DNA from 4 places in the Holdemanella sp. DFI.5.55 genome. Region 2 is predicted to be linked to each of the others. Evidence: riboswitches for the same ligand, from Rfam matches in the RefSeq annotation. Region 2 holds a riboswitch; each other region holds the start of a gene.
What was found. A riboswitch is a leader RNA that binds a small molecule or an ion and turns the genes downstream of it on or off. The one in region 2 is predicted to bind thiamine pyrophosphate.
Positions count from the first base shown of each region.

Region 1 (10,433 bases), on a different contig from region 2:
AGCGTTATATTGGCTTAGAGGAAAAAGAAATCAATGACATCTTACAGGCAACGTATACATACGCATTTATGAATATGGATAAATTGAGTGATGATAAGAATTTTTTGAAGTGGATCACGGTTTTGTTGAATAAACAATTGCGTGAGTATATGCAGGCTAAAGAACATACAGGTGTAACTACGGCTTTACGCGGCTTGCCTAAATATCGACAATTGGATGTGGATGATTGTTTAAATGAGATGCCAGAAAATCAAAAGACAGTGACAATCATGCATTGTCTAGGAAAATTGAAAGAGAAGGATATCGCAAATCGTTTAAAGATGAGTGAAGAGGGAGTGGCTCGTTTGTTGAAGAGTGGTAAACAAAAAGTAAAGGATGTATTAGATAAGAAGTGACAATGATATTTATTATTGTCCTTTTTTTTGATTTCGCATAAAATGTAAGCATATGAAAAGAGAAACAAAAAGAGTATTGATACTATCACTTAAAATAGGCGTAGGAAGTGCCATCGCAATTATATTAGCCTACTTTTTTAAGTTGGATAATCCAACAAGTGCTGGAACGATTGCACTATTGTCTTTGTTGACGACAAAGTGGGGGACGGTGAAGCTTGTTCTTAGAAGAATTTCCACATTCTTTGTGACAATTCTATTCTGTTTTATTTTCTTTGAACTTATTCCAAGCCATTGGATAGCCTTTGGACTTGTGATTGCGTGCTTAGTTGGGTATAGTGAGAAAATGAAATGTCAGAATACTTTAAGTGTAAATGCGATGATTGCCGTGCATTACTTGAGTTATTTGGATTTTAGTCTTCACTTCATGATGAATGAGTTTTATTTGATTTTAATTGGTGCCATTATCGCATTCTTATTGAATTTGGTTCATGATTATAGTGGAGAAGAAGAGTATTTGAATTCTTGTATGATTTATATGGAGGACAAGATTCAGAGCTTGATGTATCAAATTGTTTATTATATTCAAAGTGAGGAAAGAAATACAACAATTTGGAAAGAATTAGAGGATATTAAAGAGCAAGCTGAAAAATATATTCATATTGCGATGGAATATCAGGATAATACGTTTACGAATTTGCCAGATTATTATATTCGTTATTTTGAGATGCGTGCTTTACAGTGCGATATTCTGCATATGCTGCATTATAAAATTCGAAAGATTCGTGAAATGCCAAAAGAGGCGCATGAATTGGCGAATTATATTGAATATTTAATTCCGTTTATTCATGAAAAAAATGATCCTCAGCCTCAAATTAGTTCGCTTCATAAAATGTTGAAAGACAAACAGAGTGAGGCTCTTCCTGAAAGTCGAATTGAATTTGAATCAAAGGCGATGCTTCTACATATTTATATGGATTTAGAAGAGTTTTTATACACAAAGAAGAAGTTTATTGATCAAACGACAGAGGAACAGAAAAAATTGTATTGGAGATGATTTAGATGAAATCAATTGTTATTGTTACTATTGGTTCTGTTATAGTTTCTATTGGAATCTATAAAGGAATTCGTAAAGTATTATATAAAAAGGATGTCACAAATAAGGCAAGTTTTGCCAGATTAATAAAATATGTTTTGGTTTTTATTAATGGAATGATTTTTCTTGGACAATTTGAACAGACCAAACCTATTATGTCCTATCTTGCTGCATCCAGTGGAGTGGTTGCCTTAGTTTTAGGTGTTGCTGCTAAAGATGCCTTTGGAAATCTATGTAGTGGTTTAATGATTTTAACATTTAAACCATTTGTCGAGGGCGATTTAATTAAAGTCAATCAAGGTGAATTGATTGGGTATGTTGAAAGTATTCGTTTTCGTCATACGATCATTCGTACGTATGAAAGTAATCGTATTATTGTGCCAAACTCAACATTGAATTCGGCTACGATTGAAAATGCATTTTTTCAGGATGCGCGAAAGAATAACTATTTAGAAATTGAGGTTTCTTATGGAACGAATATTGATTTGGCGATAGATATTTTAAAGAGTTTAGTTGAAAAGACAATGGGAGAATATGATATTGAAAGTGAAACTCCAATTGAAGTAAAAGTAATCAATTTTTCTACAACCGGCATTGATCTACGTGTTGTTGTTCCAAGTAAGACAAGTCTAGATGGTTTTGATATGCTTGCAAAGATTCGTTATGAACTTGTTAAAGAGTATGAAAAAGCCAATATTCATTTTGGAAATTATTCAGTAGAGGTAAGTCAATCATGATAAAAGTATATACAGAAGTATTGGGATTTAATAATTTAATGTATCGATACATGAGTTTACCTAACTCATTATCTTTAGCGGATTTAGCTTACTATACATTAGCGTCTTATTTGTCTGAAGAATATGCGGACTTTGTGATTGAAGTGAATGGTATCCCTTTTGTATGCCCAAATTGTGAGGATGAACAATTTAATAAGTTACCTTGTGCTTCATCAATCCAGCCTGATTTCAAAGAGGGAGATACATTTAAGATGGTTTATGATTTAGAAGAGCCTTTTGAGATTGAAATTCAAGTTGAAAAAGTGGATGATATAGAAGAAGGTGCGAATGTGATCAATGGTCGTGGCTTTGCGATATGGGATGGTTTTAAAGAGTTTCAGGATTATTATTATCAGTCCATGGAATTGTTTAAAGAATATGTCGAAGCCAATGAGATGAGTCTTTCGGATTTTCCAGTAGATGAAGATTTAGATATCGTTGAATTGAATAAGGTGTTGGAATATAACTTTGAAGAATTAAAAGATGTGTATGAGGGTGAGTAGATGAAAGTATATGAAATGAGTTTTCGTGACATGGATCAGAAAATGGTGGAAATCCATGGCATGAAAATGGTTAAGCTTTTAGAGAAGATGGGGTTAAAGCTAGATAATCTATATGGTGCATTAATGTATGGTTATATCGATCATAATGCGGGTTTTATTTTTGAAATCGTAGCTTTGGAAACAAAGAAACGCAATATTGAATATCGCATTGTACCGATTGGTGTATCGTGCAAGATTCCTCGTTTTGATGTGCAGGAAATGGATATTCAAATCTTGGATAATGTAAATGTGGAATTGTTCCAGGATAAGATTGATATGGTTGAAAAGGCCACAGAAGTTTCTAAGGAATTAGAAGAACTTCGTTTATATAAAGAGTTGGATCCATCAAGACATTTAGAGTATCCAGATGATATCATGGTTTATTTTCTAGATGAAGGAAAAGATGTAGAGGCATGTTGGGTTCGTCTGGAAGGAATACAAGATGGAAAGATGTATGGAACAGTATTAACGGCTTTACATCAGAATTTTGGCGTAAAAGAAAAGGATACAATTTATTTTGGTATGACAGAAATGGAAGATCACAAATTGGCGTGTGTATGGGTGAAAGAAGATGAATAAAGAGGATTCATTATATTCGATTTATGTACAAATATTAAAAGAAGAATTAGTGATGGCTATGGGTTGTACAGAGCCTATTGCGATTAGTTATGCGTGTGCTAAGGCAACGCAAGTGCTAGATCATTTACCAGATCGTATTGTTGTTAAGGCAAGTGGCAGTATTATAAAAAATGTTAAGAGTGTGATTGTACCTCATACAAATGGCTTAAAAGGGATTGAAGTTGCAGCTGCTGCAGGAGCTCTATATGGGGATGCCGACGCAAAACTAGAAGTGCTTTCTAGTGCAACACGTGAACAAATTGAAGAATTGCCTGAATATGTTCAAAATACAAATATTACCGTGCAGCACATTGAACAAGGGCATGTATTCGATTTAGAAATCCATGTGTATTATGAACAAGAACACGCCAGTGTTCGTATTGTAGATACGCATACGAATATTGTACAAATTGAAAAAAACTGGCAAGTTATTTTTGAAGATAAGACGACGAGTTTAGAACTTAAAGCCGATCACAGTGCTTTGATTATGAAACAGATTTGGGATTTTTCACAAACTGTGGATATTGAGGATGTAAAAGAAATACTAGATCGTCAAATCGCTTGTAACATGGCCATCGCAAATGAGGGGATTCATAATTCGTATGGTGCAAACATTGGTCATGTGATCTTGAATATGGATTCAGATTGTGTAAAGACAAGGGCCAAAGCTTATGCGGCGGCTGGATCCGACGCAAGAATGAATGGGTGTGAACTTCCAGTTGTGATCAATTCAGGAAGTGGAAATCAGGGGATTACTTGTTGTGTGCCTGTTGTTGTGTATGCCAAAGAATTAGATTGTACGCAAAAACAATTGTATCGTGCTTTGGTTTTATCCAACTTAACAGCTATTTACATTAAAACAGGTATTGGTACTTTATCGGCATTTTGTGGTGCTGTTAGTTCTGGAGCTGCTGCGGGTGCTGGTATTGCCTATTTACATAATGGAACCTATAAAGAAATTCAGCATACGATTGTCAACGCATTAGCCATCCTTTCGGGTACGATTTGTGATGGGGCTAAGGCTAGTTGTGCAGCTAAGATTGCTTCTAGTGTAGATGCTGGTATTATGGGGTACTATATGTATAAAAATAAGCAACAATTCTATGCAGGCGATGGAATCGTTGCTCATAGTGTGGATGAAACAATTCAAAATATTGGAACACTTGGTTCTCAAGGAATGCTTCAAACGAATGATAAAATTATTGAGATGATGATTTCTTGCGATTAAAAGTAGATAAGCGAATGATTAACTGTGGTTCATATTCCATATGGACGATACGTTTTCGTTCGCTTTTTGTTTGTTCTAAAAGAATATCAACGGCTTCTTTTCCTTTTTCACAAGCACCGTGGTCTACCGTGGTCAATTGTATTTGAGGAAAATCGGCTTCAGGAATATTGTCAAATCCGGCTACACTTGTTTTAATGTTGTGATCTTTTAAACAGGCTACGATGCCTAAGGCTGTCATGTCATTATTTCCAATATAGGCATCGTATTTATCACTTAAGATTTGTTTCGTTAAACGATACCCATTTTCGTATTCTCTTTTTTCGATGGGGTATAATTCAAATTGTTTAGACGAGTTAAAAAATACTTGTGTATTTGACAAGACACTTTTAACTCCTTCATATCTTTCGTTTCGCCCAATTTCCGTTGTATCTAATGGACTTGATATATACGCAATCTTTTTGTGTCCTAACTGTTTTAAATGGGTACCTAATAATTTACCACATTTAAAACTGTTGAGTTCGATGGAATCACAATCAAGTTTTTTTGGTTTATCCCCGATAATAATGCACGGTATTTGTTTGGAAAGTGTATTCCATTCATCAACAAATTTTGGGGGATATAGAAGAATGATTCCACATGGTTTTAATAGTTTTAAGTTGGAAAGGGCGTGCTTTTCAAGATCATCTTTTCGCAATGTAGAAATAGTAAAGATTTGTGTTTTTGTCTTACTCGCCTGTTCAATGATACTTGAAACAACCATAGAATAATACGAATTGGATAAGTTGGAACAAATCACGACAATCGTATTTTTTGCGTTTGAATACCTTTTTTTAACTTCTGGCTTTTTATATCCCATTTGTTTGGCTGTCTTTTTGACGAGATTTACTGTTTCTTCTTTGAAAGATACATTCTTATTCTCACTTAGAATCATAGATACAGTGGATTGCGATACATTTGTGGCTTGGGCAATATCGCGTGTAGTTACTTTATTTCTTTTTCCCATAATAAACCTCTTTTGATTTATTTTGATTAATAAATCGATTACTAATCAAATCATTAATCGATATCTATTTTTATCTTACACCATTTTATTTGATTGTCTAGCTATTAATCAATATTTTGATTAATAAAATGGACTTTTTTACACATTTGAAATGAAATATAAATAAGCGTATCGTAACTTTGAAAGAGGTGCGAACTATGTACGATTGTATAATAATTGGAGCGGGTATCAGTGGATGCTCTTTAGCTTTTGAATTGAGTAAATATAGTGGAAAAGTATTGTGGTTAGAAAAAAATAATGATGTGGCCGATGAAACAACTAAGGCCAATAGTGCAATTATTCATGCGGGCTATGATCCAGAGCCAAATACTTTGATGGCAAAATATAATATTTGGGGTAATAAAATTATTCCTTCTTTATGTAAAGATTTAGATGTTCCATGTAAGAATATTGGTTCTTTGGTTGTTGGATTTAGTGAAGAGGATGATAGGACCATTGAAATGTTATATAAGCGTGGTGTACAAAATGGTGTTGAAAATCAGCGTATTATTAAACAGCCTGAGCTATCTGTTATGGAACCCAATTTAAATTCAGACTGTACAAGCGCTTTATATGCGCCAAGTGCATGTATTATCAATCCTTGGCAGTTTGCGATCGCATTAAGTGAAGTGGCAATTCAAAATGGTGTAGAGCTTCGTTTGAATGAAGAGGTTACGAGTATAAAAAAAGATGGAGATATCTTTATTGTGAATGATACATACAAAGCTCCATTGGTTGTAAATTGTGCGGGTGTTATGTGTGATCATGTAACTGGACTTATTAAGAAACCAGATTATAAGATTACGCCAAACAAAGGAGAATATTATTTATTAGATAAGTCACAAGGAAACATGGTTCATCATGTTATTTTCCAATGCCCTACAAAGATTGGTAAGGGTGTATTGGTAGCTCCTACAGTAGATGGAAACTTAATTGTGGGTCCTACAAGTACAAATACGGATGCGGATGATTATTCGACAACGTCTGCAGGATTAAAAATAATTCGTGAAAATGCGGTTAAATCCGTACCGAATATGAAGCTTCAAGAAAATATTCGTACGTTTGCGGGATTGCGTGCAAGAAGTGATACAAAAGATTTTATTATTGGCGAAGATAAAGATATACATAATTTCTTCTTGATTGCCGGAATGGCAAGTCCAGGCTTAAGTAGTGCGAGTGCAATCGCATTAGACATTGTGAGAATGATGCAGGAAAAAGACTATTTCTTAAATTTAAAAAAGAATTATGTTTCTACAAGAAAAGTAGTTCGTTTTAAAGAAATGTCACATGAACAAAGAAAAGAATATATTGAAAAACATCCTGAGTATGGTCGTATTATTTGTCGTTGTGAAACCATTAGTGAGGGAGAGATCCTTGATGCGATTCGTCGAAGTCCCAAACCAGTTAGTTTAGATGGAATCAAACGTCGATGTAATGCTGGCATGGGAAGATGTCAGTCAGGATTCTGTGGACCTAGAGTCCAGGAAATTCTAGCTAATGAGTTGGGTGTTAGTCAGTTAGATATTGTTTTGGATAAGAACGGTTCTTATATTTTGTGTGGAAGAACAAAGGAGAATGGTGATGAATAATAGGTATGATGTAGTAGTCATCGGTGGTGGCCCTGCTGGTCTTGCCAGTGCAATCGCCGCAAGACAAAATGGTGCCAAGTCCGTTTTGATTATTGAGCGTGATAAGGAACTTGGTGGGATTTTAAATCAGTGTATTCATAACGGTTTTGGCTTACACCACTTTAAAGAGGAATTAACAGGTCCTGAATATGCAGGAAAGTATATTGATGAAGTTGATAAAACAGATATTGATATCTTATTGGATACAATGGTAATTGAGATTACGCCAGATAAAATGGTGTATTGTTCAAGTAGTATTCATGGATATTTAATGATACAGGCTAAATCTATTATTTTAAATATGGGTTGTCGTGAAAGAACACGTGGTGCAATTGCGATTCCAGGAACTAGAGCTTCTGGTGTGTTTACGGCAGGTGCAGCTCAGCGATATGTAAATATTGAAGGGTATATGCCAGGTAAAAGAGTTGTGATTTTGGGTAGTGGTGACATTGGTTTAATTATGGCGCGAAGAATGACTTTGGAGGGCGCAAAAGTTTTAGCTGTTGTTGAGGTTATGCCGTACTCAAATGGTTTGAATCGTAATATTGTTCAGTGTCTACATGATTATGATATTCCATTGTATTTAAGTCATACAATTACGGATATTGTGGGTAAGTCTAGAGTGGAAAAGGTTGTTGTTTCTAAGGTGGATGAAAATAGAAATCCAATCGAAGGAACAGAAATGGAATTTGATTGTGACTGCGTATTGTTGTCTGTTGGATTGATTCCAGAAAATGAGTTGTCAAATGATTTAGGGATTGAAATGGATTCTAGAACACATGGCCCTATTGTTTATGAAAATATGGAGACTTCTATGGAAGGGGTATTCGCATCAGGTAATGTTGTGCATGTGCATGATTTAGTGGATTTTGTAAGTTTGGAAAGTGAAACGGCTGGAATGGGTGCTGGTCGATATGTTTCAAATGGCGAAGTATCTAAGGATCGTTTCGTAAGGACGATAAATGGAGATAATATTTCGTATGTAGTTCCTCAATATATTCGTAAGGATAATGTAGAAAAGAGTGTTGAGCTTTCTTTCCGTGTAAGAAGACCAACGCAACAGGTAAATATTGTCGTGAAGGATGGGGATACAATCATTGCGAAATTTAAAAAGGAACATGTGATTCCAAGTGAAATGGAGAAGATATCAATTCCTAAAATATTGCTTGAAAAGGCAGATAAAGAATTGGTTGTATCTATTGAGGAGGATGCGTAATGAGAGAGTTAATTTGTATAACATGTCCTAAGGGTTGCCATTTAAAGGTTGATGAAGAAAATGATTATAAAGTAACTGGAAATGGTTGTCCTAGAGGTGCAATCTATGGAAAGAAAGAGTGTACGCATCCAACTCGTGTTGTGACAAGTACTGTGAAAATTGTGGGTGCTGAGATTGAAAGATTGAGCGTGAAAACCAACGGGGATATTCCAAAGGAAAAGATTTTTGATGTTATGAAGGAATTGAACCGTGTGGTTGTGAAGGCACCTGTGCATCGTGAAGATGTAATTGTTTCTGATATTTGTGGTACGGGTGTTGATTTAGTTGCGACGAAAGACTTATAATATTGTTGTTAAAAAAGGGGAGATTTTAGGCTAAGAGTAGGTTTGTCCTAGACCCTATAACCTGATTTGGATAATACCAACGTAGGGAATATATCTTTTTGATAGTGAGCTGCAGATTGGTTTTCTGCAGCTTTTTTTTCTTGGTGGAGAGAATATGAATTATTCAATTTTTGATGTGGATGGAACAATACTGGATTCAATGGAAGTATGGAATACTTTGGCAAGTCAATATGTTCAAAGTTTGGGAATGGTTCCCGAAAAAAATCTTGATGAAATTGTTTCAGATATGAGTTTAGAACAGAGCGCAACATACTTGAAGAATCATTATAAAATCAGTAAACAAGAAGAACGAATCATTTCTGAGGTATTGAATTTTATATCAGATTTTTATGAGTATGAAGTGAACCTTATGCCTGGGTTTAAAGAGTTTATTTCACATTATGATTCGATTAATGTGATTGGTACAAGTTGTGATGAAGAGCTTGTAAAAATTGCGTTGAATAGACTGGGTGTGTTGAATTATTTTGAAGATATTATAACTTGTTCAAAGGTGAATAAGTCAAAAGATGATCCGGATTTTTATTTGGCATGTGCACAAGTTTTAAACCAAAGACCAGAAGATATAATTGTGTTTGAGGATGCAGATTATTGTATAGATGTGGCGAAAAAAGTCGGATTTAAAGTGATTAAAATAAAAGATTGGAGAGATTTAAATGAAAAGTGCATTAACGATTGCGGGAAGTGATTCGAGTGGGGGAGCAGGCATTCAGGCAGACATTAAAACCATGTGTGCTAACCATGTGTTCGCAACAAGTGCAATCACGGCATTAACAGCGCAAAACACATTGGGAGTAACGGGTATTATGGATGTAACACCTGAATTTTTGGGTGAACAGCTAGATGCGGTATTTACAGATATTTATCCGGATGCGGTAAAGATTGGGATGGTATCAAGTTCTAGTTTGATTGAGATGATCGCAAAGAAACTAAAGGAATATAAGGCAGAAAATATTGTCGTTGATCCTGTGATGGTTGCGACAAGTGGTGCTAGATTGATTAGTGAGGATGCGATTGAAACATTGAAAAAAGAATTGTTGCCTTTAGCTACTTTGATTACTCCAAATATTCCGGAAGCAGAAGTGCTTTCTGAAATGGAAATTACGGATGAGGCTAGTATGGTTGAAGCGGCAAAAAAAATCAGTGAAAATTTTGGGTGCGCTACTTTAGTTAAGGGTGGTCATCAAATCAATGATGCGAATGATTTATTGTATAGAAACAATTCATATGCTTGGTTTAAAGGGAAACGTATCAATAATTCAAATACACATGGTACGGGCTGTACTTTGTCGAGCGCAATTGCATCAAATCTTGCGAAGGGATATGATTTAGATACTTCGGTAAAACGAGCAAAAGACTATATTTCTGGGGCATTAGGAGCAATGCTTGATTTGGGCAAAGGCTCAGGTCCGATGGATCATTCGTTTGCGATAGACAATGAATATACAACAGAATATGAAGGATAATAAGAAAACCATTCTAGTGTTGGCGTCT
Region 1 covers NZ_JAJDMK010000012.1:66-10,498, reverse strand. Annotated here, with positions in the region: gene LJE08_RS04335 (RNA polymerase sigma factor) at 1-395, shown strand, start outside; gene LJE08_RS04330 (aromatic acid exporter family protein) at 448-1,449, shown strand; gene LJE08_RS04325 (mechanosensitive ion channel family protein) at 1,455-2,225, shown strand; gene LJE08_RS04320 (hypothetical protein) at 2,222-2,767, shown strand; gene LJE08_RS04315 (hypothetical protein) at 2,768-3,385, shown strand; gene LJE08_RS04310 (serine dehydratase subunit alpha family protein) at 3,378-4,652, shown strand; gene LJE08_RS04305 (LacI family DNA-binding transcriptional regulator) at 4,624-5,655, opposite strand; gene LJE08_RS04300 (NAD(P)/FAD-dependent oxidoreductase) at 5,853-7,283, shown strand; gene LJE08_RS04295 (NAD(P)/FAD-dependent oxidoreductase) at 7,276-8,538, shown strand; gene LJE08_RS04290 (DUF1667 domain-containing protein) at 8,538-8,882, shown strand; TPP riboswitch at 8,888-8,987, shown strand; gene LJE08_RS04285 (HAD family phosphatase) at 9,037-9,627, shown strand; gene thiD (bifunctional hydroxymethylpyrimidine kinase/phosphomethylpyrimidine kinase) at 9,596-10,405, shown strand.
Region 1: it holds a riboswitch for thiamine pyrophosphate, as region 2 does, so the genes downstream of both, LJE08_RS04285 (HAD family phosphatase) here and thiW (energy coupling factor transporter S component ThiW) in region 2, are expected to answer to the same signal.

Region 2 (5,480 bases):
AATAATTTGGGTGATAAAAATGGATTTAAATTGGAAATTAAATAAAACCGAACATATTGTACAAGATGAATGGATCGACTTTCGTAAAGAGTCATTTATTCTTCCAGACGGAAAGGAATTCTCCCCTTTCTATAACTATTCAAGAAGAAACTTTGTCGTGATTATCGCAAGAACAAAAGATGATAAATATATAACTGTTCGGCAATTCAGACATGGTCTAAAAAAAGTAACCACTGAATTTTGTGCTGGTGGCATTGAAGGAAGCGAACATGAAAGTGCCTTATTAGCAGCTAAGCGTGAACTACAAGAAGAAACAGGCTACGTTTCAGATCACTGGAAACATATATATACCATTCCCAGCAATCCTACCATAGCGGATAATTATGCGTATTTATATTATGCCGATGATTGTGAAAAAGTATCGAATCAGCATCTAGATTCGACAGAATTTTTAGAAGCCAAAGAATATACAGAAGATGAAATCAATGATTTAATTAAAAACAACGAATTTGTTCAACCAATTCATCTAATGGGTTGGCTAATGGTGAAAAAAGGCTTATTATAAGGATATAAAGGAGACTTATAAACATGGAAAAATTAACTAAAAAAGACATTATTTCTAATATTGCCGAAGATTCTCATTTAACTAAAAAAGACATTACTGAAGTTGTTGACTTGGCACTTACACAAATCTTTGAAGGTTTAAGTGAAGGAAAAACGGTAGATCTTGCAGGATTTGGAAAATTTGAAATCACTGAAAGAAAAGCTAGAGAAGGAATTAATCCTCTAACGAAAGAAAAGATTCAAATTGAAGCTAGCAAATCTGTTAAGTTCAAAATTTCCAAAGCTCTAAAAGAAGCAGTTAATAAATAATATCAAAACAAAAAGCATCCCTAGAGATGCTTTTTCATTACCTTCTTCGATCATTACAACTCGTTGTATAATAATCCTTTTTATTTTGATACATTCTTTCATCGGCTAATTTACTTATTTCTTGAACCGAATCAAAATCTTGTTCTGAAGACTTGACGACACCATACGATACAGATATTGAATTGGAGTACTTACCATGCCAATCATGAATAGTCACATCAAATACTTGTAATATAGAATCGATATTCGATACAGATTCTTGAATCAATACGACAAATTCATCTCCACCAATACGATATATTTTTCCATAAGAGGCAAACGCAAACTTCATGCAGTTACTAGCCGCACAAATCAGTTCATCCCCTGCACTATGTCCAAGTGAATCATTGGCTTGTTTTAAACCATTTAAGTCTAAAGATATATAAGCCCATTCCGTATTTAAATCTAACTTTTCCATATCCGTATCATACGCACGTCAATTGAAACATTTCGTCAGTCCATCCGTATTCGAAGTATACATATATTTTTCTTTTTCATACTTCTCTTTTAATGCTCTAGAAAGCATAAGAACAAGTAAGCATGAAGCTGAAGTTAGATAAATACCGATAATCAATATCGCTACGATATTACTTTGAGAAAGCATCGATTCAGATATGGATACAGATGCATTATAATTTCCGTGTTTTCGAGTTATATATTGATAGTTTCTATCAGAAGTCAGAATCTTCTTCCCAATTTTATTTTTGTCGGTAGCCCTCAATTATTTTCGTCTTTGAATTTACAACATAAATTTCCATTCCCTTATACACAGGCATATCAGCTACAACATTTGAAATTTAGTTTTGTTTCAACTCCTTTAAAAGACGCTTTGGCGTAATACCCACTTGAACCATATGTGTTTTCGACTCATTCCAAGTAATCGCATACATCATCTCTTTAGCTTCAGCCGTATTTGGCGTGACATCCTGGCATAATGTTAAATCTTTATTATTTAACATCTGTTTAAAGAAAGCCATTTGTTCACCTGAATCAAAGCTATATCCAAAATACTTAGGTATCGAACCCGAATAGATCGTTCCCGTATCATCAATAAAATGAATTTCATCCACGGACATTAAAGATGCGATTTTTTGATGTTTATCAATATCATATTCAACTTCCGGCTTGGCATCCACAATATAAGATATGGCTTTAGCACGTACTATATAATCATCTTTTAATTATTTCACAAATCGCTCTTCATTCGACTCATTTTTATCAAGATCCGCAATCACACGATCCAATAATACATAGGATGTGGTTTGCGCATTCTTTTCATTTACATATCTTAATATACATGCTTCAAGAATCAATACGAGGGCAACAATGGTGATTGAAAGCACTAATATTTTTCTTTTTCTCGCAATTACTATTTTAGGTTATATTTTTCAAAAATAAAAGTGGCATTTGTTATGCCACGATTTTTTGAATCGATTTCTTCAATTCTTCAGCTGCTTTTTTTGTATCCTCTTGATCCATAATAGCCGATACAACACAAACACCTTGAATAGGACTCTTTTCTAAAACAGAAAGATTGTCTTTATTTAATCCTCCAATCGCACAGACCGGAATCTTGACAGCCGAACAAATGTCATTCAATGTTTCCACACTCGTAATCGTCGTCGTCACATGCGTCTTTGTCGGATAAATGGCACCACAACCCAAATAGTCAGCACCATCAGCCTCTGCTTTTTTTGCAACTTCAACAGTCTTTGCGGTAGCCCCAATAATACAATCTTTTCCCATTATTTTACGAGCTACAGAAATTGGCATATCTTCATTTCCTAAATGAACACCACATCCTACAGCCATTGCGACATCGATTCGATCATCAATAATTAATGGAATATGATAAAAATCAGTAATCTCTTTTACTTTTAAAGCGAGTTCATAGTACTCTAAAGTCGACTTATTTTTTTCACGAAGCTGTATAATGGTTGCTCCACCTAGACATGCCCCTTTAACTTTATTTAAAAAAGTTTCTTCATCATAACCATCTGAATTGGTAATAAAATATAATGTATAATCTACTTTTTTCATCCTAACACCTCAATTTTAAACAAAGATTCATCAAAACTGGTAAGTTTATAGATCTCATCCATAAAATGCATATGAAAAGTTCCAGGTCCTTCACTTTTCGTCTTTTCTGCAGCAACTTCATAATAACAAGTTGCCTTAATACAAGCCAATAATGGAGAATAACTAGCTAAAAATGTAGCGATTGCCACATTTAACATACATCCAGTGCCTGTGATTCTTGAAAGCATTTCACAACCATTTGAAATTAAATTCACGTCTTTACCATCTGTAATGACATCGATCTTGCCGCTACAAACAACTACACAACCAAGATGTAAAGCCATGTCCTTTAGCCATTTTGCGCTTTCATAGATATTCTCTTCATCGAGAACATCCGCATCTACACCGTGCGCATGACTTGTCATCCCATAAAAAGCTTTACATTCACTGATGTTCCCTTTAATGACGGTTGGACAATATAAAGAAACAAGTTCTTTGGCATAATTTAATCGAAGTGTTGAACAAGCCACTCCAACCAAATCTAAAATGAATGGTATTCCTTTTTCTTTGGCACATTTTGCACTAATCATCATAGATTTAGCTCTAACATCATCAAAGTTACCTAAATTTAATGCCAAAGCCGCAGAATGGCAAGTGATATCATCAACTTCATCGGGGTGACAAGCCATAATTGGCTTCGCTCCTAAAGCTAATATAAGATTTGCACAATCATTAATTGAAATCGGATTTGTGATACAGTGAATCAAATTATTCGTTTGTTTCAACAAATTTTTGCACTCCTAACTTTCTTTGAATATTTTCTAGGATTCCACTACGAGACATCGACTTCAATAAAACATACGCAATACTTCCACCGATGATTGTACCCATTAAAAAGCTAGGTACATAGAACATCCATGTAAGTCCAGTTCTTCCCCATAAATATGTCATCACTGGATATGAAAGAACAGAACCAATTAAACCTGTACCAATGACTTCACCAAGTACGGCAGCCCAGATTTTTCCTTTACTAACACGATATAAAATACCAGATAATGTAGCTCCAAAAATAGCACCAGTTAAAGCCAATGGTGGAATTCCCATAACTGTCATACGAATTAAACCAATAGCTAAAGCACAAAGAAATGAATACCAAGGCCCCATAAATACAGCCATTGTGATATTAATAAGATGTGCCATAGGACACATTCCTTCTACACGTAAGATTGGAGAAATGACTACTCCAACAGCTACCATCATTGAAAAAAAGACTAAGCTTAATAAGTAATTGTGTTTATTCATAATACTACCTCCTACAGATACAGATGGCCTAGAAAACACGCAAAAAACCATCTGTGGTTCGGTATTAGACAAACAGTCCTCTCTCATCCTGTCAATTCAGGCTCCCTCGCTTGTTTTCTATACTCTAGGCGCTCCCCTACAGTAAGGCAATAAAACAAAAAGACCTGCAACGTAAAAAGACAGGTCAAAAAAATCTATACTTCCTACGCCGGCATTATCCGTCAGGTTTAATGGGTCGAAGTCGAACTTCCTCTCAGCAATAGCTCCCCAGATTTATTTACTACATTTAGAATTTTAGTACAAAACAATTTAAAGTGCAAGCCAAATATGAGATCAAGAAGGAATTTACGAATGAAACAAGACAAGAATCATTTCTAGTCATTTTAGCAATCTATTTTTTGATCTTTTTAACTATGGCAATGTCTCCATATGTGATTGTGAGTGGAGAAGAAAATTCCTTATCCCACATTCTATTTTTTTGCAAGCCTTATTAGTACCAATCTGATTGTTCCATTTGCACTAAACACAATTTACTTGGTATATTTATTATTTAAAACCATCATGTCTCAAGATAATTAGTGCCTATTTTAGCTTTTCAACAAGTTTTAAAAACTTCTTCTCATTCATTACATCATTCGTTATATAATCACCATTGTAGAATAAGGCATAGGTAGTGATAGGAGTTGGCGCATTCTGCGCCTTTTCTTTTGTATCTATATGAATCGCTTTAAATTCTATATTTTGTTCTTTTGAAACATTCTCTATAATCGGAACATACTTCGCATTAAAAGGACATTGACTTGTATAATATAAGACAAAGCCAGACTCTTCGATATGACATTCTTTTGCACAAGATTTAAATTGAGGAACTTTTGAATCATTAAAATTCAAGTACCACAATTGAATACCATTACTCGCTTCATCAGAGATTTTAAAACCTTTATATGTTAAAAATTTAGGATCTGCAAGATACGGCGTCTTCTTTTTTGTAGATAAGATACAAATTCCATCCATTCCCTTCTTCTTACTGTCTTCAATACACATATTTAATAATTCACTCGAATAGCCATGACCCTTTAAAGATCCACAAACCCATAGACAATCAATATACATATAATTTTCTGCGTCCACACCAATCCACGCATTCTTTGCAGGAATATACTCAATAAAGCATTTCCCTCTTACAGATGATTTAATAAAGACAAGTCCTTCTTCAAAGCGATCAGACAACCAATCTTTCTTTGATC
Region 2 covers NZ_JAJDMK010000099.1:63-5,542, forward strand. Annotated here, with positions in the region: gene LJE08_RS12480 (NUDIX hydrolase) at 20-565, shown strand; gene LJE08_RS12485 (HU family DNA-binding protein) at 589-873, shown strand; gene LJE08_RS12490 (GGDEF domain-containing protein) at 911-1,330, opposite strand; gene LJE08_RS12495 (hypothetical protein) at 1,710-2,048, opposite strand; gene LJE08_RS12500 (hypothetical protein) at 2,094-2,255, opposite strand; gene thiE (thiamine phosphate synthase) at 2,323-2,952, opposite strand; gene thiM (hydroxyethylthiazole kinase) at 2,949-3,719, opposite strand; gene thiW (energy coupling factor transporter S component ThiW) at 3,700-4,233, opposite strand; TPP riboswitch at 4,417-4,513, opposite strand; gene LJE08_RS12520 (GNAT family N-acetyltransferase) at 4,816-5,480, opposite strand, start outside.

Region 3 (6,757 bases), on a different contig from region 2:
GTCGATACAATCTTATCTGGATATTCCATGGCATCCGAACGAATCGTTAATTCAATACCTTGAGATATCTGGAATTTTTTTGTACGTTTATTATTCAAGCTTTCGGGAACAACTTTAAATTCTGTATCAAAATTTTTACGTTCAGGAAGCGCTAGTAAACAATCTTTAATAACATCTTTCTCAATTTCTTCTTCACTAAAAGAATACGAATCAATTAAATTATCAATACATTGATTGTAGTTTAACTGCTGTGGTGTATTCATCACATTCTGCAATTCACTAGATAACTTTACATAATCCTTTTTAGAAACAGGTTCTACAGCGCTCTTCAATTCATTATCCACGGCCTTAAATGCGGAATATGTATTTTTGGCATCATCCCTAGCTTCATCTAACTCCAAGAATGAAACCGTCCAATATTTTGCCATAGTATCTGAATATGCCTTAACATCTTTAAATACTATATGCGAATTAATTTCATACATTGAAAATACAGCTGATTTCCACAATGATTTCTTATCTCCTGAAAATCCATACTTCTTTGATAAATCACTTCCATCATACCATTTTGAATGTTCCACTTTAGCAATCACAAATAAAAGTTCATCACTACTATTTTGTACCAAAGCCTGAATTAAACTTCCCTTTTTCACATTAGAACCCATGCGATAGATTTTTGCTTGTGCAAGTTTTTCACTCATCAAAAGCTTATCTGCAATACTATCTGTAAGAACTTCACATTTTTCTTGATTCAATGCCATTTGACGAATACACGAAACAACTTGTGTTTGTTCATCATGAATGGTATACATTTTATTTTTCTCATTTGAGTTCGCATACTCAATATATTCCTTCACAAAACCTTGGAATTCTTCAGGCATCTCTTTTCTTTGTAGTGTATCATTGTCTAAATCCAATATATGGAAAGATGTATATAAAATTGTCATAAAAAAATTTACTCCTTTTTATCGCAAATATTATACAATAAGTAAAGGAGGTTTTAAAAATGAAAAGAAAATCGATACCTATTTTATTATTAACTGGCTATTTAGGAGCTGGCAAAACCACTTTATTAAATCACATTCTAAAAAATCAAGAAGGATATAAAGTTGCGATTATTGTCAATGATATTGGTGAAATCAATGTCGATCAAAAACTAATTGATAAAAATGCACAAATTCAAAAAGAAGACACAGACGTTGTAGGTCTTACCAATGGATGTATTTGTTGCACACTAAAACTAGATCTTTTACAACAACTCTCAGCCTTAGCCTCATCCAATAAGTTTGATTACATCATCATTGAAGCGAGTGGTATTTGCGAGCCAATCCCCATTGCGCAAACCATTACTTACGCCAATGAAACACTATATTCTAGAGGATTACCAGAACTATTCCACTTAGACAACATCATCTGCGTTGCCGATGCTGCAAGATTGTCAAATGAATTCACTTGTGGTAAACACTTATTAGAACCTTGTGAAGATGAAGATTCTTTAGACTCTTTATTGATGCAGCAACTCGAATTCTGTAATACCGTTATCTTAAACAAAGCAGAAACCGTCAACGAAAATGAGAAAAATGAAATCAAGGCAGTCATTCATAAACTATGTAAAGATGCCGGAATCATTGAGGCTAGCTTTGGCCAAGTTAATTTAGAAGAGCTTTTAAACACACATAACTTTGATTATGAAAAAGCACAAAACAACATTGGTTGGATTCACGAAATCGAAGAACACGAACACCATCATCACAATCACGAAGGTGAAGCTTTAGAATATGGAATTTCTACTTTTGTGTGGCAAACAAGAAAACCATTGGATTTAAAGAAATTCACAAATCTATTAAATAACTATCCGAATGTGATTCGCACCAAAGGCTACGTATGGTTTGATAACCAACCTGATTCTGCCTACTTATTTGAACAAGCTGGTAAATTAAATTCACTTACAGAAGACTCATTATGGATTGCGTCAGCTCCAAAACAAGATCAAATGGATTTATTAAAAGCCAATCCTCAACTAGCTCAAAACTGGGATGAAGAGTATGGAGATCGAATCAATCAATTAGTCTTTATTGGAAAGAATATGAATGAAGAACAAATAAAAAGACAGTTCAATGACTGTCTTGCATAGGAGAAGAAATTCTCCTATTTTTTTTTAACTTTGAAAAGTTTTGATCCAAAATTCTTTCAACTTCAGAATACGATTGATTCTTTAACGAAGCCACCATAGTAATTTCATTTTTTAAAGCAGCAATATAATCGTCACTATCAATAGCCCATTTCACAGCTTCAATACCATCGGATTCCATAAGTAATTTATCCATAGATACTTGTTCTACTAAATGCGTTACTTCCTCTTCTTTTCCAATTGAAGGACCAATCGTGAAATAAGATACCACTTCATCATATTCTTTGACATAATCCATACATCCATACCAATGTACAACATATGTATTTGGATATTTACGAATCAATTCAAGTATTGTTTTTTCCTGACCCTTCGTATGAAGAATAACCGGTTTATTTAAAGCATGTGCAAGCTGAAGCTGTTTTTCAAACACTTCTTTTTGAATATTTAAATCCAAATCACACCATACACTATCCATGCCGATTTCGCCAATGATAGGTGCCTTTTTTAACAAAGGAAGCATGGATTCAAATGTATCTAAACTTGCATTCCAAGGATGTATTCCACAAGAATAGAACAACTGCTTTTGATGGACAAGTTCAAATTCTTTTTCATTTACGACGTTACAAATACCAGAAATTCCATATTCATTCTGTAGCGCATTTATTTCTTTTGAATAATGATAATGTGCATCATGCATGATTTTCACCCTTCAACAATTCATAAACTTGTTTCTTCAAATCACTTTGTGAAAATAACCAATCCCTCGATTTCTTTTCTTTAGATAAGTCTATTTCCTGCAAGATATGACTTGGCTTATTCGATAAAATCAAAATACGATCCGATAAATATAAAGCTTCATCAATATCATGTGTAACTAATAAAGTAGTACGATTATAATTCTTTCTTAATTGTAACAACCAATCTTGCATATCATTTCGAGTAATAACGTCCAACGCTCCAAATGGTTCATCTAATAAAAGAATATCCGCTTTACACAAAGAAGTTCTCAAAAAGGCAGCTCTTTGGCGCATTCCTCCTGAAAGACTCGATGGATATGCGTTTTCATAACCAGAAATACCAAATGTTTCAAATTCTTTTAAAGCTCTTTGTCTTATTGATTTATCATGATTAATTTCGCCATACAAACAAACATTATCTAAAATCGTTCTCCATTCAAGTAATAAGTCACTTTGTGGCATATATGCAAAATGACTACTAATACCTGTAATTGGTTCATCATCCACAAATACGGAGCCAGAATAATCTTCAATTAATCCTGCCAATACATTTAGAATGGTGGATTTTCCACATCCACTTGGCCCTAGAATGGAAACAAATTCACCTTCTTGAATAGAAAAAGAAATATCGTTTAATATTTCTTTTCCTGAAAATTCAAGATTTAGCTTTTCAACATATAGCTTCATTATTTTACAAACTCGTTAGTATATTGATCTTTCGCATCAATCTTTTGACTGATCAATCCTGTTTCATACATAAAATCTGTATAATTATCCCATACAGAATCTTTCATAACACCCCATGAATCTGCATCTTTGGCATATTGACTACTTAAATATTTTTGACTTTCTTTAAGAAATTTCAAATCTGTATCTGACAATGCATCCTCATGTAAGATTTCAGCTGCTTTACTTGGATGATCAATCGCATATTCATATCCTTTTTTAGTAGCTTCCATAAATTTTTTAACTGTATCTGAATTCTTTTTAATCATCTTTTTGTTGGTGATAATAACCGGAGTATAGTAATCCAAACGATTATCTAAATCAGCTAATGGCATATAGTTTAAATCATATCCATCTTGTAGTGCTTTAATAATAGCCCAACCATAGAATTCCCATCCAAGGTTCACTTTATTTTTACCAACTTCATCACTAAGTCCTGCAATACCAGACCCATCAGATCCTACGATGTTTAACTTACTAAAATCAGCACCCGCTTCATTCATAACCGCTTTAATGACAGCTTCTTCACTTGGTGCTCCCCATCCTGCATATGTTTTTCCTTCAAAATCCTTTACAGAATTGATGTTTGCACTCTTTAAAGAAACAAATCCTGAAGTGTTGTGTTGGATAATTGTCGCAATTGTTTTAATTGGAAGTGGATCTTCACTTGTTAGGGCATACGTAACATCTTCTTGGTAAGAGATTCCAAAATCAGCTTTTCCAGCCGCAACCATTGAAGTTGTCGCATTATCACCTGGCTCAATAATATCTACATCTAAACCAGCCTCTTTATAATATCCTTTGTTTTTAGCTACATAGAAACCAGTATGGTTTGTATTTGGCGTATAATCCAACATCAATGTAACCTTTGTTAATTCTTTATCAGAATTCGATGTTTGAGCACAGCCAACTAAACTTAACGCAACAGCAGCTGCACACATAGCCTTTAAAATTTTCATTTTCTTTCTCCTTTTCGTAAATGTGGAAATAATATTTTTTCCAATAGAGTCACTCCTAAATTCAATAGAATGCTCCAAAATATAATCATCAATACACACGCAAAGACTTTATCTAACATATATCCGTTTTTTACACGAAGCATGTAATAACCAAGTCCTGCTCTACTTGAAAGCCATTCACCTACAATAGCTCCGCCCACACAATAGGTAGCCGCTACCTTTAATCCTGAAAATAAGCCAATGGCACCCGATGGAATCTTAACAATTTTATAGATTTGAAATAGATTGGCACCAAAACTTTTTAATAAATTGATTTCTTTTTCATTCACTTGTGACAAGGCATCCGTAAAGGATATCGCAATCGGAAAAAAACACATAAATATGACAATTAACACTTTGGGCAACAAATCAAATCCAAACCAAATTGAAAACAAAGGCCCTAAAACCATAATAGGAACGGTTTGTGTCACAATCAAATATGGATAAACACTTGTCTTAAATGTTTTGGATAGATCCATACAAATTGAAATAAGTATCGCAAAGAAAGTACTAATCAACAATCCTAAGATTGATTCTTGCAACGTAACAAGCGAATGTTGCATTAGAATATCAAAATTCTCAATAAGTGCACTGATAATTTTTGATGGACTTGGCAAAATATAAAGTGAAATATCAAATACACGAACATATAATTCCCAGCCACCAATCACTAGAATAAACACAAGCAACGGCATGACAATTCTACGATTTTTCTTCATTCACTAGCTCCTTTCCAAATAAAAAAGGCACCCTAGAGTGCCACCATCAATCGATATGACTCCCTACGCTAGAATTAACCAGATCAGGTAATAAGGGTTTTTCTCAGCATTTGCACCCCTGTCATGTATGTTTTTACTTGCCCATTGATTATATCACAATCTTAGACTAATTTATATTTCTTGCATATATCCTCAACAATTCCATCTAAACTTTTACCATCCATTGAAATCGAATCCATTTTGGATGCATATAAAGTATGGAAATAATCAAAATCCGCCTGTATTTCTCGCATATAATATGCCTTATGCTTATTTAGATACGATTGAGGGATGTGCAAAAGATTGTCATTATCATCCGTAAATTCCAAGCGTTTAAAAACATTTTCAGTTCGATTTGTTAAGTCGAAACAAATAATATCTGAATCTTCAAAGAAATCTTCATATGCATCTAAATACGCAATAGGACTTAGGGCAATGACTACATTTTCATTTTCTTTGATCCAAGATGAAATCATTTCTGCACGCAATTCATCACATTCATATTGATCATTATATTCATCTTGAAACACAAGCATCGTACCATATTTTTCTTTGATTTTCGCATCCATATCGATAAAGTTGTAACCTATTTTCCTTGCCAAGAACTCACCAACAGTGCTCTTTCCAATGTTACACATCCCAAAAATTAATATTTTCATTTTTCCCTCTACATCATTACACGAATCAATCCACATAAAACTAAATGTCCCACATAGAACCAATAAAAAAACCATTTCATAAATGTACTCTTTCCTCTTGTTCCATCATATAAAGACATAATCGGATATACTAAAACAATTCCGAACTGCAACAAACCATAAACTACATCAATACATAAACAATAGACCATTGCATACATAGAAATATATAAGGCCATACCGAGTACTTGTTTTTTTAGATTGCCTTGATTTTTATAAATGTGGTTTGTACAAAGAATGGGAAAGCATGACCAATCACTTGGAAATGCCAACAAACAAAGAATTAGAATACAACCTATCTTCTTTGCATCTTTCCATTCTTGATATTCCACCCATAAACCAATCACCGACAAGAATAATGGCCATATAATACTTGTCTGATTTAATAAAGAATCTTTTAAAGGAATCAAAGAAATGCCAAAACAGAGGTTATACGCAAAGTGAGCGATAATTGAAAAAATCAATAATCTTTCTAAGTACTTCTTTAAACTATGCGTATGCGTATAGCCTTCAACCACCATAAACCACATGATAGGTGCTGCCACTCGTCCAATTAAATGAATCAATAAAAGCCACCAATACTTTTCATAATTCGGATAAAATGTTGTTGCGAAATGATCCATAAACATCGCAATGATCGCAATCATCTTGATTTGATTTCCATTTTACTTTTTTATCATTGAGTCACACCTTCTCCTACATTAGG
Region 3 covers NZ_JAJDMK010000038.1:130-6,886, reverse strand. Annotated here, with positions in the region: gene LJE08_RS08420 (nucleoid-associated protein) at 1-947, opposite strand, end outside; gene LJE08_RS08415 (GTP-binding protein) at 1,007-2,134, shown strand; gene LJE08_RS08410 (TatD family hydrolase) at 2,115-2,831, opposite strand; gene LJE08_RS08405 (ABC transporter ATP-binding protein) at 2,824-3,558, opposite strand; gene LJE08_RS08400 (ABC transporter substrate-binding protein) at 3,558-4,556, opposite strand; gene LJE08_RS08395 (ABC transporter permease) at 4,553-5,314, opposite strand; TPP riboswitch at 5,358-5,444, opposite strand; gene LJE08_RS08390 (shikimate kinase) at 5,476-6,012, opposite strand; gene LJE08_RS08385 (TraX family protein) at 6,021-6,704, opposite strand.
Region 3: it holds a riboswitch for thiamine pyrophosphate, as region 2 does, so the genes downstream of both, LJE08_RS08395 (ABC transporter permease) here and thiW (energy coupling factor transporter S component ThiW) in region 2, are expected to answer to the same signal.

Region 4 (10,433 bases), on a different contig from region 2:
ACGAATGGTCCTTCACCAACACGAGTTGAATACGCTTTAACAACACCCACAACAGTCTGAATACGACTTGGTGCAACACAAGCGCCTGTAGTAACACCAGCACTTGTTGGACTTGAAGAAGTTACATAAGGATATGTACCATAGTTGATATCAAGCATTGCTGCCTGAGCCCCTTCAAACAATACTGTCTTATCTCCATCCAAAGCTTCATTGACTAAGTGTGTTGTTTCTTGAATCATAGGAATAATACGATCATAAATAGCTTCAAAATCAGCTACCATCTTATCGTAATCCATAGCTTTTCCACCATATACGGCAGTAAATAATTTGTTTTTGAAATCTAAGCAGTCTTTTAAACGAACTTTAAAATGTTCAAAATCCTTAAATTCATGATAACGAATACCATGACGGGCATACTTATCTGCATAACATGGACCAATTCCACGTTTTGTAGTTCCGATTTTATTAGATGCAGCTTGCTCTTCTAATTCATCTTGATATTGATGATATGGCATTAACATCTGTGCACGGTCACTAATAATGATGTGTTTAGTTGATAAACCATCTTTTTCTAATTGTTCCATTTCTTTTAATAATACGAATGGGTTACAAACAACTCCTGGACCAATGATACAAGTTGCTTCTTCATGTAGAACACCACTTGGTAATAAGTGCAATACATGTTTCTTACCATTTACAATGACTGTATGACCTGCATTGTCTCCACCTTGGAAACGAACGATCATATCCGCCTTTTCTGCTAAAACATCGACGATTTTTCCTTTACCCTCATCGCCCCATTGGGTACCTACAACTACTTGGCTTGACATAAGAGCCTCCTTTTAGGTATGTTCTTTACAATACCTAATTAATTATAAGTAACCCTCATATTATTGTCAATTGAGATTTTTTAAAAAAAGAGCTTGCACAACCATTTAATTCATGTTATCATTAATAGGCACTTAGGGGTATCGTCCAAAGGCTAAGATAGCGGTCTCCAAAACCGTTGATGTGGGTTCGAGTCCTACTACCCCTGCCAGTTTGAAACTTAAAACTCTCAAAAACGCTTTATATAAAGTGGATTTGAGAGTTTTTTTGTTGCCAAAAAGTCGATTTTTACCCGTTTTGGCAAACTTTTTGGCAAACAATTCGAAAAAAATTATTTTTTTTACTTTTAGAAACGTATTTTTTAAAGCTCGAATAAAGAGCTTTTTATGACAGAATAGTCTCCCAGATTATATATAGATCAACCTATAGCCAAAACAAATTTCAATCAACCTTCACACAATAATCTGAGATTGTTTTCATGAAACTAAGAATTACGTTTACTTATTCGTGCTCAATAAAGCACAAAAAAAAGCAAAGAAACATTAAGTTTCTTTGTTCTTATGCGTTCGAGATGTAATCACAGATGTTCTTAGATGCAGGTGCTTTCGATGAAGGTCTTCTTTTTTTACAACTTGGACAAGCCATCCTCACGGAAACTGAGAAAACTAAACTTGAATTTATTTGATTAGATGTGCTGTAATAATTGTATAACTATAAGAGTTAATAGTTATTTTAATATTATCAATTTCACAATACCAATTTTTACCCTGCTTATAAATATTACAATTCTTATCTAAAATTTTATTTTTACAAAATTCAACTACATCATTAGTATTCAATTTTAGATTCTTCTTAATTCTATCAATCCCCATTTCAGTAGTATGCACTTTACTTATATTATCAAGTAATATTTGTTTATCTTCCATAACTTAATCTCCTCAAAAAATTACTATTTATCTAACAAATCAATAAATTGTAAGTTATCTAACAAATAACTAAATTGTAAGTTATCGTTGCGTTTTTAATGTTCTCCATTCATCTTCTAAAATCGACATCAATATATCATCTGCATACTTAGCGCCATCCATAATAGCATCTCTTAAAACACCTTCCCGCTTAAATCCTGCTTTTAAATATACTGTTTCGGCTCTGGAATTGAATGAATACACATCTAATTCTAAACGATGTAATTTTAGTTTCTCAAAAGCAAAATCACGAGTAATTTCCGTTGCCCATGTGCCAATACCTTTTCCTCTTTCCGCTTGACGATAAAGACCTATTCGGAAATTAGCACACCTCAAATCCCAATCAATTTCATTAATTACACTTTCACCTATAATATCTCCGTCAGGTGCTATAATCAAAAAGAAATACCTATCATTTTCCTCAAGCGATTTCAGAAAAAAGGATACTACTTCTTCTTTTGAAAATTCTTCTTTACAGCCAGTCAAACGTGCCACTTCCTTATCTAAAGGACAATAATTCTGTTCATAATAATTAACTGCGTCATCTGCTTTGGCTAGACGTATTACAAAACCATCTTTTTCACTAATAACATCTGTGGTCATATAGTATTTCTCCTCCACAAATTCTAATTTATCGTTCCTGTATTTCCTTGCCGCTGAGGTACTCCACGTCTATTTCAAAAATTTGCACAGCCTTTCCTGCATGGGAAATTTCCTCATCAACTAACTGTTCGCTGGGATAGTATTTCATTGCAAATCGTTTTAACAGAGTTGTTGCTCTTGCACCGGATTCTATGAGGTGGCATCTGCCGAATACCACAACGCTCTGCACAAACGGTGCCCAATCTTCTTCTTTGATGGTTTCATTTCCATATACCGTGAAGCATACTTTGTCACAGGCACGCAGTGCATCTACTTTATGACCTACACGTGCTCCATGAAAATAAATTTTCTGCGCATCGTCATCGTAGACATAGTTGATAGGAATTGCATAGGGATATCCGTCATCTCCATTTACGGCAAGAACGCCACGTCGGCTGGACTGCAAAAGAGCCTTTGCCGTGTCAATGCTGATTTCATTTTTCTTTTTACGAATTGTTCTAAACATGATATTGCTCTCCTTTTTACGTTGATACAAATTCCGATTTTTTGATTTATTTTAACACAAAATATAAGTGGTTTGTAGAGAGGAAACATATCGTGTTTAATTTTCATACAAAAAATTTGTAACACCATCATATTACCAATAAAAACTTGTAAAAACCTATATTGCTTTATAACACCACCGTAATACCGTGAAAAACTGAATGAAACCGACAACGAACCAGTCGTAATACCTTCGTCGGCTATGTTGACAGAGCAACTAGAAATGCCTGTTCAACCAATAGCTGACGGAAGAATCTTTGATTTTACGACATTTTGCAGGCGTACTTGTTTTTGCAACAAACAGCGAAAACAGGTGTGCTTTTTCTATATCCGAGATTAAGTACCATTGCCGTTCTCCACCTTCGGCATTTTGAAACTTCATTCACAAATTATAAAAGAGAAGAACCAGATGCAAACAGAATTATTGTGATTAGACTTAAAACACTTGGATCTTATACAAACATACAAATTGGATCCACTTACACAGATTTAAACGATTATTCATATTTCTATACTCTACATGACATTGAGAACTATTATGTTTATGACCGTGCAAAATTCACCTATTTAATTGATAAATCCAAAGTCATCTTTAAACAACGCTTAATAGATGATATAGATAAACCTTTCAAATACGTATCTATAGAATTATTAGAAGGCCATTATATAGATGATTTATCTTTAAATGCTTTAAAAATATTTTTAGAATAATATTCACTAGCAGCTATAACTATTCGTTATACATAAGGCTCTTCTTATAATTATCATACTAAGCATTCAACAGTAATAAAGGTGTTGTTCGAAACCCATTTCGTTACAACACCTTATTTTTTATTTATTCTGCCATGGATACGTTACTTTCTTTTTTTCACTAGTTTTATCGGACCACATCGAACTAATATTATGCTCTTTGCAATAATCAGCTACTCTTTTTCCTAATAGCTTTTCCGTTTTATCAAAATTTCTTGCTGTTTTTTTATCCAATACGTGATTATTCCAGCCTTTAAAATATATTTTCCATGGTTCATCACTATCTTTAATCGTATGTTGACGATAACGAACCAAATACGCAGGATCAACTATACGTCTTTTGCATTTATGCGGCGCATGATTTGAAATGTATTTCCTGAACTATTCATGAAAATATAAAAATTCGTAGAATGTTCCTAATTTAAAGGAAATCTACGAATTTTTCTTATCACCCATTGGGTGAACTTTTCATATAAGAAAAGCTCCTCTATAATATAGGCGTCAAAACCCAAAAAAGGAACCATACCTATGATACAAACTAATTCACTTTTTACAAGATTAATTTTAACGGTGGGAATCCTTCACATAAAGAATTCGTAAAAAATGAAATGGATTTTCTAATTTCAAGTCTAGCCTACAATCTTTATCATGTATTCCAGCAAACAATATTAGAAGAAAAAGATCAGACAATACGAATGAATACATATCGATTGAAATATCAGAAAATAGCAGTCAAAGTGATACAACACGCAAGACAGGTAACGCTTAGTTTTAGCAGTGCCTACAAAAATAAAACTCAGTTTACTCAGTACTGGAATAAAGTGTTGCAGATTTAACGTTTTGAACCTATATTTTAAAAAATCAGCAATGTCTGATATCCTTTTATATACTCATTTCAAACCATTCGAAAACAAAATGAAAAAGATTAGCCAATTTGGATCCATCAACAAGGCTAATCTTCTTTTATTATCTTTTCATGAATAATTCAGGTATAGTTATTTTTAAATCTCTCATTTCTGGCAAACAATTTGGCAAACTTTTTATTAAATCAAAACCTGAGATTTTATTTCTCTGTTTTTTTAATCCTCAATAATTCTTTCAGGATGATTTCGTTTCATATACAAATAGAGTGCATATCTAGGAATTTCATAAATATTCTTATACTTCTTATCCCTAATAAAATCATGCACTAATTTTAAATCATCAACATTCTTACAATAAGTTAATGTAACAATCTTCGATCAATAAAATCAAATTCTTCAAGCATCTCTTTTGTTTCTAAATATAATTCTTTATAATTCATTGATTATCCACTAAACACATCTATCATATCCACAAACCACTTTAAATCATTCATATTCTTAAAACTATGAGCGTCAATATAAAGTCTTCCATCCTCATTCAAGTTTATTGAAAACTTATGATTTGATAAAGCAATAATTTGCTTTAGTCGATTCGAATCCAATATCTCAAGAACTAATTTTTCATCTCCACAAGTCAAATTAAACTTCTTATCAAATGTCTCATATCCAGTTTTAATACTTTGTTTATCCAATGCATTACAAGGATATATAGTTAGCCACGTATTAAACTTTTGGTCAAGCTTACACAACAACCGTTCACCCGTATAAACTGTATTTTCATTCTTTTCCTACAAGCCAGTCTCATCACGCAAGACCTCTGTCTCATCTGTGAGTTTAATGGTACAAAACGCTACAGAAAAACCTTTATATTTACCTTGTACATATCCATTGCCGCTACAATAATCATGTTTAGGTAAAAGAATATTCGTATCGCTAACATTAAGCATATGAGTATTTGGATTAAATTGCACATCCTCAAAGAATTCTTTTATAATCTCATCCATACCAGATGCGGTACTCTCCTCCTTATCCTTGATCATCTGTTCTAAGCCAAGAATCACATATCCAATAATAACTAAAACAAGATTACCACCAAACACAATACCCACTAACGCAATCAATAATCCTAGTATAGACAACAATCTGTTACCCATACCATTCATCTCCCTTCACTCCCATATTAACAAGCCCACAAATACATCTCAAACAATGCACTAAATTAGTCAAAATATAGAAAAAGAAGGTCAATGATCACTGGCCTTCTTTCATTAATTAGTTCCTTTTACTGTGCATAGCGCTTTAAATAATCTACATCTAAAATTAAGATTTTATGATACACCATCGTAATAACGTTTTCTTCTCTTAATCCACGCAAGATACGATTGACACTGTTTCTTGTGGATACCCCACAGAAACTGGCAATATCATCGTTCGTGATTTGCAAATCAATAAATATACCTTTTTTAACTTGTCTACCAAATAACGAAATCAAATGATAGATAAATGCACACACAGCTCCATTTTTCCCATTCATTGTCATGAGTTGCTGTCGATAAATAGCTTCGGTCATCTTTTTACGATAATACGACTCTATATATGCATGTAATTCTTCATTTTCTTTCACATATTGTTCAAAGAATTTTCTGTTGATTCGATAGAAAGATGCCGTATCACTTTCGATACGAGCATGAAATGATGCCGTAGTCATTTTATTGATTTCATCTTTCAACAAAGAAATTATATCCAAACCTTTTAAATAAGTGATATTGAATTCACGCCCATCACATAAAACAATACTCACTTTCACAACACCATCTTTTAATACGTAAATATCTTCTTGGTCGTGTCCATCCATCATCAAATATGTATGTTTCTTTTTTATGACTTCAGGAAGATTCTTTTCTTCAAGAAAACTTAAAACTGGCTCACTCATAAATAACCCCTTCTCAATACGTCTAATTATAACATACTCACCAATCTCATTTTTAGTAACATATGTCACGAGAGAATATAACATTTAAACGTTACACACTTAATATATCATACTTTTATAAACAACACACAACATCAATTAATTTCTACAAATAATTGTTAAAAAATATAAACGATGTAAAATACTACAATTATAAAATATCAATATTCTCTCCAGATAGAGCCTTATTCATACTTCTTACAGCACAGAATTTACCACACATACTACAAGTGTCACTATGATCATCTTCTGGCATACGAGATTGACGAATTGCTTTTGCGGTTTCTGGATCTAGCGCACACTCAAATTGCGCATCCCAATCTAGATTCTTTCTTGCGTCAGCCATCTTGTCATCAATATCTCGTGCTCCTTTAACACCTTTGGCAATATCAGCCGCATGTGCTGCAATCTTAGAAGCAATGATTCCTTGTTTTGTATCTTCAACATTTGGTAAAGCCAAGTGTTCTGCCGGTGTTACATAACATAAGAAGGCTGCTCCTGACATAGCTGCAACCGCACCACCAATAGCCGCTGTAATATGATCATAGCCTGGCGCAATATCTGTAACTAATGGGCCTAACACATAAAATGGAGCACCCATACAGATTTGTTGCTGAACCTGCATATTGGCCGCAACCTGATCTAATGGAACATGTCCAGGTCCTTCGACAATAACTTGTACGTTATGTTCCCAAGCACGTTTTGTAAGTTCTCCTAAACGAACCAATTCTTCGATTTGACAGACATCTGTGGCATCTGCTAAACATCCAGGACGACAAGCATCTCCTAAAGAAATCGTCACATCATATTTTTCACAGATATCCAAGATTTCATCATAGTATTCATAGAATGGGTTTTCTTCACCTGTCATTGACATCCACGCAAAGACTAAACTTCCTCCACGAGAAACAATATTCATTTTACGTTTGTGTTTTTTGATTTGATCAATCGTCTTTCTTGTGATTCCACAGTGCAAAGTAACAAAATCCACACCATCTTTGGCATGTAACTCGACTACATCCAAGAAATCCTTTGCGGTTAATGTATTTAAATCTCTTTGGTAGTGAATCACACTATCATATACAGGTACAGTACCAATCATAGCTGGACATTCAGATGTTAATTTTTGACGGAATGGTTGTGTATTTCCATGACTCGATAAATCCATAATTGATTCTGCGCCAAGATTTACGGCTGCCATAACTTTTTCCATTTCGACATCATAATCTTTACAATCTCTAGAAACCCCTAAGTTTACATTGATCTTCGTGCGTAACATACTTCCCACACCTTCAGGATTTAAAGATTTATGGTTTTTATTGGCCGGAATTACAACCTTACCACATGCGACTAACTCTCTTAGTTCTTCTTCAGTCATTTTTTCTTTTTGGGCTACAATCTTCATTTCTGGCGTAATAATCCCCTTACGCGCAGCATCCATCTGAGTGGTATATGTAGCGCCTGTACTTACTGTACCTTCATTTGTGTTCATTTTAAAATCTCCTTTTCCAAATGATTATTTAACGTGACAAAAAGTGGTGCCCCCATTTCGCCACAAAAAAAAGTGAGCAACCAATATAGGTATACTCACACTAAAAAGACAAAGTATTTCCCTACGTTGGCATTATCCAAATCAGGTTATAGGTCGAAAGTCATACTTTCCTCTCAGCCTGTACTACAAGCTCCCTTTTTTCATTTACATTTAAGTTATACACCAATTCTAAAAGATAGTAAAGATATAAGACATTTATTTTCGAACAGGCTTTTCTTCTTTATCCCAAATTCCAATTCCAGTAATGGCACAAATCATTGAGAAAATAGGAACGACAAAGATAAACCATGCGTATGGAATATAAGCTGTTGAGCACCCAAGTACGCCCATGACATAAATTGTCGCAACACCCCAAGGAACGATAGGCGCAGATAATGTCCCAGAATCTTCGAGTGTTCTAGATAATACTTTACGAGAAACATTCATATCTTCATAAGTCGATTCAAACGTTTGTTCAGTTACAATGATAGATACTGTTTGTCCGCCAGCTGTTAAGAAGTTCACAACATAACAATACACCAAAGTGACAAACACTAGTACTGTACGATTCTTTATAAATTTTAAAAGAACATTTTTTGCCAAAACATCCAAAATACCAGTAGACGTTATGACAGCTCCCATTACACTAGCAACCATAAATGTCACTAATAATTCAGACATAGAAAGTACACCACCACGATTCAACATTGGATCAACAATGGATACACCTGTTTCAATGCTGAAACCATTAAAAGCATAGTTCATTAAATCAACAAAGTTTACCCCTTGAAATACCATCGCAAAAGCAGCAGATACAACTACGGCTAAGCCCATTCCTAATAAGGAAGGTAATTTAAATACAGAAATCAAAATAACTAGAATAGCAGGTAAAATCAATAGAACATTGATATTGAAATGTTTAGATAGCGTATCTAAAATCAATTTTTGTTGGGCAAGGTCCATACTTCCACCACTATAATACAAGCCGGCAATTGTAAATAAGATCAAAGCGACTACAGCTGCAGGAAGTGTTGTATACTGCATAGAATGAATGTGAGCATATAAAGGTACTTTACTTACACCACTTGCTAAATTGGTTGTATCTGATAAAGGCGACATCTTATCTCCTAGCCACGCTCCAGAAACAACGGCACCTACAACTAATGGTACGGGAATACTTGTTGTAGCGGCAATTCCCACCATCGCAAGACCCATGGTTGCCACAGAACCAAAGGATGTTCCTGTAAATTCACTCGTTAGGGCACAAAGGACAAAAGCTAGAGGTACTAAGATCTTCGGTGAAATCACTTGCATACCATAATACATCAATGATGGAACGGTTCCACCGGCCATCCAGATTCCCACAAGCATACCGACCATAATGACAATCAAAAATGTCGGCATACACTCAGCCGCTGTTTTAATAATATTCTGTTCCACTTCACTCCATGGAATATTTAAAAATTTTGTGGTAATAACCGCAACGATCACACCCGCAAATACCGATAGTGTTGTATTGCATCCTAAGTTGATCATAATGATCAATACGGCAATAATAGCCAAAAATGAAACCACCGCAAATAGGGTTGTTGGCTGTTTTCTTTCTTTGTTCATATCAAATTTCCTTCTCTTTCATCTATAACAATTCGTCCTTTAGAAAGTCTAGAGCCGCTTTCATTCTTGCTTCTCTAAACGCAAATGATTTAAAACGATGCTCTGCTCCTTTGACAATAATACATTTTGCTCTTTCCTTAAAAATTTCTTTATACTTGTAACTACACTCACACGAAGCAGTAATGTCTTGATCTCCATGAATGGTACAAACATTTTTATCAAACAATGAAGCCTCTTTATAAGGATCGAGTGTACATGCATCTTGGTAAAATTTAAGGCTCAACTTCAATCCTTCCACATCTGCACATCCATCTTTTTCAATGTTTGAAACGTTCTGGCCACACAAAGTCAAATGTTCCTTCAAGTTATAAACTAAATCTGGTGCAGGGCACCATAACGACAATGCTTGAACTCTTTCTTTACATTGTCCTGCTACCATACTCGCTACGCATCCTCCTAGACTACATCCGTGAAGCGCAATTTTTTTAGAATCGACAAAATCTAAAGATTCGACATAATTCAACATGGCTTTCGCATCCAGAATCTCACTTGAAATAGTCATATCTTCAAAGCGTCCATCGCTTTCTCCGCTGCCATTCATGTCAAAGCGAACACTCGCAATACCAGCATCACACAATCTTTGAGATAACTCATTATGCACAAAATTTATTTCATTGCGATCATCACAAAATCCATGAAGTAGAATGACCATAGGCACTTTCGAACTTACATTGTCTGGCACATGAAGCATACCTCGTAATGTC
Region 4 covers NZ_JAJDMK010000063.1:994-11,426, reverse strand. Annotated here, with positions in the region: gene LJE08_RS10745 (adenylosuccinate synthase) at 1-830, opposite strand, end outside; tRNA gene LJE08_RS10740 (tRNA-Trp) at 965-1,039, shown strand; gene LJE08_RS10735 (DUF3781 domain-containing protein) at 1,506-1,754, opposite strand; gene LJE08_RS10730 (GNAT family N-acetyltransferase) at 1,836-2,396, opposite strand; gene LJE08_RS10725 (pyridoxamine 5'-phosphate oxidase family protein) at 2,425-2,901, opposite strand; gene LJE08_RS10720 (hypothetical protein) at 3,231-3,650, shown strand; gene LJE08_RS10715 (DUF6037 family protein) at 3,771-4,058, opposite strand; gene LJE08_RS15335 (transposase) at 4,247-4,525, shown strand; partial or broken gene LJE08_RS10705 (DUF3137 domain-containing protein) at 4,996-5,313, opposite strand; gene LJE08_RS10700 (hypothetical protein) at 5,341-5,715, opposite strand; gene LJE08_RS10695 (Crp/Fnr family transcriptional regulator) at 5,835-6,485, opposite strand; gene thiC (phosphomethylpyrimidine synthase ThiC) at 6,676-8,016, opposite strand; TPP riboswitch at 8,118-8,223, opposite strand; gene nhaC (Na+/H+ antiporter NhaC) at 8,272-9,669, opposite strand; gene LJE08_RS10680 (alpha/beta hydrolase) at 9,692-10,433, opposite strand, start outside.
Region 4: it holds a riboswitch for thiamine pyrophosphate, as region 2 does, so the genes downstream of both, thiC (phosphomethylpyrimidine synthase ThiC) here and thiW (energy coupling factor transporter S component ThiW) in region 2, are expected to answer to the same signal.